2 regions of the Latilactobacillus sp. VITA-14 genome follow, and region 1 is predicted to be linked to the other one. Evidence: a T-box and tRNA genes for the amino acid it is inferred to sense, from the RefSeq annotation. Region 1 holds a T-box; the other holds one or more tRNA genes.
The links. A T-box is a leader RNA that pairs with one kind of tRNA and senses whether it is charged. The one in region 1 lies ahead of leuS (leucine--tRNA ligase), so its partner is inferred to be a tRNA-Leu.
Positions count from the first base shown of each region.

Region 1 (3,130 bases):
GCAACAGCAACCAATTATGCGTCAAGTTTGAACCGTTTGATTCAACAATACAATTTAACGCAATATGACACGTCAGGGACCAATACTGGTAACAATAATGGGGGAACAACGACTCCAACGACTCCAACGACACCTGAAAATGGGACAAAATACACCGTTAAAGCCGGCGACTCTGTTTGGGCGATTGCTAATCGGTATGGGATTTCAATGAATGACTTGATTAGCTGGAATAACATCAAGAACAATATGATTCACCCAGGCCAAGTCTTGATTGTTTCAAGTAGTGCAGCTGGCAACAACAATGGTGGGACGACAAACCCAACAACGCCAACAGACCCTACAACACCAACGAATCCAACAACACCAGCTAATGGTAATAAGTATACCGTTAAAGCCGGCGACTCTGTTTGGGCGATTGCTAATCGGTATGGGATTTCAATAAATGACTTGATTAGCTGGAATAACATCAAGAACAATATGATTCACCCAGGCCAAGTCTTGATTGTTTCAAGTAGTGCAGCTGGCAACAACAATGGTGGGACGACAAACCCAACAACGCCAACAGACCCTACAACACCAACGAATCCAACAACACCAGCTAATGGTGATAAGTATACCGTTAAAGCCGGCGACTCTGTTTGGGCGATTGCCAACAAATATGGGATTTCAATGAACGATTTAATTAGTTGGAATAACATCAAGAATAATATGATTCACCCTGGCGATGTTCTAACAGTTTCAAAAACCGCAACTGGCAATACAAATAACAATAATTCAAACAGCAATAACGGTAATCAGACTTCAAACAAGACGTATACGGTTAAATCAGGGGATTCTGTCTGGGCAATTTCAAACCGTTACGGCATCTCAATGGCTGACTTGGTTAAATGGAATAACATCCGGAACAACTTTATCTATCCTGGTCAAAAATTAGTGGTTAGCCAAGGTGCAACAACTGGTAATTCAAACAACAATAATACAAATAGTACAAATCCAGGGCAAGCTTCTGGGAAGACTTATACGGTTAAGGCCGGCGATTCTGTCTGGGGAATTGCTAACCGTAACGGTATTTCGATGGCGCAATTAATCAAGGCTAATAATATTAAGAATAACTTTATCTACCCAGGTCAAGTCTTAAAATTAACGGCTGGCGCTACAACGCCAACGATGCCTAACACGAATTCTGGGAAGACTTATACGGTTAAATCAGGCGATAGTCTTTGGTCAATCGCACAAAAAAATAATACCAGTATCGCACAATTAAAATCAGCGAACAATTTACATTCTGATTTAATCTTAGTCGGCCAAGTCTTGAAATTGAAGTAAGAGTTTGGTATGCTAAGAACAATTATTTAACGTTGAGAAGGATTAGTAGTTATCGTTAAGCGTTTAGAGAGCGTGTGGTTAGTGTGAACACGTCGTTTAACATAACGAACTCGCCTTTGAGTTTTCTATTGAACTGATAGTAGATAGAAACGTCTGCCGCGTTAAGGCCAGAGAGTTGTCCAATATAGATTGGACAGAACTTAGGTGGCATCGCGGTCAATTCGTCCTATGGTATAAATACCATAGGACTTTTTTATTGGCGTTAAGTGAATTAAAAAAGAGTGCGTCAAAAGTGTCCATGCTTTTGAAAGCACGTAAAAAAAGGAGTGTTTGATATGACTTATGATCATCGCGCAGTTGAACAAAAGTGGCAAGCTTACTGGCAATCACACAAATCGTTCAAAACAACAGAAGATAAAAATAAGAAAAATTTCTATGCATTAGATATGTTCCCATATCCGTCAGGTCAAGGCTTACACGTTGGCCATCCTGAAGGTTATACGGCAACTGATATCTTGGCCCGGATGAAACGGATGCAAGGCTTCAACGTGTTGCACCCAATGGGTTGGGATGCATTCGGCTTACCTGCTGAACAATATGCGTTGGATACTGGGAACAATCCTGCTGATTTCACGCAAACCAATATTAATACGTTCAAACGCCAAATCAATTCATTAGGCTTCTCATACGATTGGGATCGTGAAGTGAATACAACGGATCCTGATTTCTACAAATGGACCCAATGGATTTTTGAAAAAATGTACGAAAAGGGCTTAGCTTATGAAGCTGAAGTGGCTGTTAACTGGAGCCCTGATTTAGGGACCGTTGTCGCAAATGAAGAAGTCATTGACGGCAAAACAGAACGCGGTGGCTATCCTGTTTACCGGAAACCAATGCGTCAATGGATGTTGAAGATTACGGCTTATGCTGATCGTTTAATCGACGACTTAGACCTAGTTGATTGGCCTGAAAGTGTCAAAGATATGCAACGCAACTGGATTGGCCGCTCAAAAGGCGCTGAAGTATCATTTGCTGTTGAAAACCACGACGCTCAGATTGATGTCTTCACCACGCGTGCCGACACAATGTTTGGTGTCAGCTATATCGTGATGGCCCCAGAACATAAATTAGTGGCCGATATCACAACGCCTGAACAAAAAGCAGCTGTTGATGCTTATTTAAAAGAAATCGAACACAAGAGTGATCTTGAACGGACTGATTTGGCGAAAGATAAAACAGGGGCCTTTACAGGTGCTTACGCCATTAATCCAGTCAATGGCGAACGGTTACCAATCTGGATTTCAGATTACGTTCTAGCCTCATACGGGACTGGTGCTGTGATGGCTGTCCCTGCACATGACCCTCGTGATTGGGAATTTGCGAAGAAATTTGACTTACCATTGAAACCGGTTGTGGCTGGTGGTAATCCTGAAGAAGCTGTTCACACAGAACCTGGTGTGATGATTAATTCAGATTTCCTTGATGGTTTAGACAAACAAGCAGCAATCGACAAGATGATTGATTGGTTAGTAGCGCATAATGCTGGTCATGAACAAGTGAGCTATAAGTTGCGTGACTGGTTATTCTCACGTCAACGCTACTGGGGTGAACCGATTCCAATTATTCATTGGGAAGATGGCACAACATCAGTGGTGCCAGAAGCTCAATTACCACTTGAATTACCATTAACAAGTGATATCAAGCCTTCAGGGACTGGTGAAAGTCCACTTGCGAACTTAACGGACTGGTTAAACGTAACCGACGAAAATGGGCGCAAAGGCCGTCGTGAAACGAATACAATGCC
Region 1 covers NZ_JBJKTM010000008.1:9,598-12,727, reverse strand. The annotation lists gene ACF1X7_RS04805 (LysM peptidoglycan-binding domain-containing protein) at 1-1,326, shown strand, start outside; T-box leader at 1,350-1,558, shown strand; gene leuS (leucine--tRNA ligase) at 1,662-3,130, shown strand, end outside.

Region 2 (3,130 bases), on a different contig from region 1:
AAACATAGTGTAACACAGGCAACAACCATTGGCAACCATTTGGCAATAAAAATAAACCGTTTTCTATCACGAACAATCAGCATCCGTGTTTTTAGACAAGTGTTATTTTATATGTTGAATCATGCCCTAAATAATTTGGCTTTTTGCTTTAATTACGTTAAGATAGCAGTATAACTTTTTCTCATTGGAGTGCTTGCTTATGCTAAAACTATTGAAACGGCTATTACCAATTATCTTCATCGGGGTAAGCCTAGCCGCTTGCCAAAAACCGATGGATACTAAACATCAACTCCAAGCCGATATGCAAACCGTTGAAAATGCGACTAAGCAACAACGAACAGCTCTTTCAACCCTCGAAACAATCGGCGATCCAGTTCCTGATAACTATCTCACGATTCAAAAAAAATATCCCGACGAAAATCTATTAACGATTGAAGATACTAAGATTGCGACGACTGCGGCCAAGCGCGAAGCAGCCTTTCAAAGTCTTAAAGAACAACAAGCTGTGCTCAAACCGGTCATTAAACGCCTCACCAAACTGGTCAAGCAAGAAAACGATGAATTGCCGATTGAACAAGTCAAAGATTTAAATCAAAGTCTTAAGATTTCGACACTTGATTATACAACCTTGGCCACCTTCTACAACGCGGCCACTAAAGCATCTGATAAATTTTACAGCGACCATACAGATGCTGATGCAGACGAAGACAGTCTTAAATCACCAATCAATCGTTTAAATCAATATTACAGTTCAGTTTATCAACAAGCCGAAATTGCTAAGGTTAACATGAACACAGTTGCTGCGCATGCTAAGAAAGTGCAAAAACAACTGGAATAAACAAAAAAGGAGTTGGACAAAGTCACGTTTGTCCAACTCCTTTTTTCAATCTTTAATTATTCAACCCGTGGCGGACCACAATCGTCGGCTGTAGCTACCCGCACTTGTTATTGCGTCCGTTTAAACCGCATGAGTGGTGTTGCGACTAGTGGTGTCACCACAGCTGCTAAGGTTGCTTCCATTACAGCATTTAACGCAACAACGCCAAGCATCACGATGATTAAATGGGTCGGATCAGTATGATACATCCCTGCCGCTTGGTGTCCGTAAAGCACACGCGTTAAGCCAATTACTAAAATGGTATTGATTAAAGCCCCGAAAATCCCAGCTAAAGCCATTGCACCGGTTTTACGAATTTTAGTTTGATATAAGTGTTGGAACGTAAAACCAGCAATCATCCCAGCCATCAACCGCGGTAAAATAGCGATAATTGGATTTTGAAAGATTAAAAGTGAAAGCGGATCGCCTGGAGAGGTATAGGCTCTAAATAATGAAATCAAACCCCAAATTAATCCTAGAATCGCCCCTTGGCGTGTGCCCAGGATCACGGCCCCAATAATGACCGTTAAATGAATTGTTGTTACGGCTGGTAGCCCAGGAATGATATTAATATAACCGACCATCGGAATAAAACTTTGAATGATTAAAAAAGCGGTTAAAATCGCCATAATACTAATCGTATAAGCTGATGAATTTTTATGTGTCATCCTAACTGACTCCTAAACTGAATTTATTGCTCATTATAGCGATTTGTCACCCTAGTTTCAATCATTTACATCAAGGGACAAAAAAAGGTAATTCCAATTGGAATTACCTAACTGAATTATGATGCGGGTGAGAAGACTCGAACTTCCACCGGGAAAATTCCCGACAAGATCCTTAATCTTGCGCGTCTGCCATTCCGCCACACCCGCGTAACTTGCTTTATCACTTTAAGCCACGTACATTAGTATAAGAGAAACGATGATTGAAGTCAATTAAAATTTTACTTTGGAGACGATTACATGCCCATTATCCCCGCTAAACTAACTGATATTGCCAAATTAACCACCCTGTATCAACAATTAACGACTGAAATGCATGTGCTACAACCCACTAATTACCAAGCTGATTACACGCCTGAGTTCTTTGACTGGCAACAAATGATAACTGATCCACTACAAGCAGTCTTTGTTCATCAAAACCAAGATGCGCAAATCGATGCCTTTTGTCACGTTACAACAGCCCAAACAAGTCCCTCACCCTTGTTTATCGCACACCGCTTTGCTTATCTCACAACACTGTATGTTGCACCAGAGGCACGCCGCCACCACGTCGCTACACAACTGCTATCGTCCGCAAAGCAATGGCAACAAACACAAGCGCTCGATTATTTAGAACTAACCGTGTTAGGGAATAATCCGGCTGCGTTGGCCCTCTATCAGAAGCTGGGCTACACCACTCAGAATCAAACTTTACGCGCCAACTAAAAAAAGGCCACCCCTAAACATAGGGGTGGCCTTTTTTCATTGAATTTGTGTGGTTTGATAAATCAGTCGTCCATGACACCGCCGACAAACATAGCGAGCCGTATTCATTCGACGGCGACGTGGATAGACTTGCCCACAGTCTGAACATTTATAAATCACAACTTTGCTCGATTTAGCTGTCTTTTGTGCAGCTGGTGCATGGCGCGCACCCCCGACTTGTGCAAGTAATTGTTTAAACTCTGCGTCTCGATGACGGTAACCGCGATGCAACAGATGCAGGTGATAATGGCAAAGCTCATGCTTAATCACCCCTTCTAAGGTCTGTGTATCATGTTCGGTCAACATCTTTGGATTGATATCGATATGATGATCCTGTAAATGATAGCGCCCGCCGGTTGTTTTTAAACGCCGATTGAAATTTGCTTGATGCACAAACGGCCGATTAAAAAACTGCAACGATAACCGTTCAATCAATTCAGTTAAGGCTTGATCAGTCATTTGCCTTTGGCGCTTTCATTGTCAGTTGTACGCGTTCACGTTCTTGATCAACACTCATCACCCAAACCTGAACGACGTCGCCAACTGCCACTTCATCAGAAGGATGTTTAACAAAGTGGTTTGCCAGTTGAGAAATGTGCACTAAGCCATCGTGTTTCACACCAATATCGACAAAGGCCCCAAAATCAATCACGTTGCGGACTGTGCCTTCTAACGCCATATTCGGTTTCAAATCCGCCAAGGTTAAGACATCATGACGTAACAATGGCGCCGTCATCTGATCCCGTAAATCACGCCCTGGTTTTTGCAAACTACTTAAGATGTC
Region 2 covers NZ_JBJKTM010000009.1:33,991-37,120, forward strand. The annotation lists gene ACF1X7_RS05335 (hypothetical protein) at 200-838, shown strand; gene ACF1X7_RS05340 (ECF transporter S component) at 946-1,545, opposite strand; tRNA gene ACF1X7_RS05345 (tRNA-Leu) at 1,668-1,752, opposite strand; gene ACF1X7_RS05350 (GNAT family N-acetyltransferase) at 1,843-2,307, shown strand; gene ACF1X7_RS05355 (SprT family protein) at 2,344-2,805, opposite strand; gene ACF1X7_RS05360 (Tex family protein) at 2,798-3,130, opposite strand, start outside.
Region 2: it has a tRNA-Leu gene. The T-box ahead of leuS (leucine--tRNA ligase) is inferred to sense a tRNA for this amino acid. The anticodon was not compared.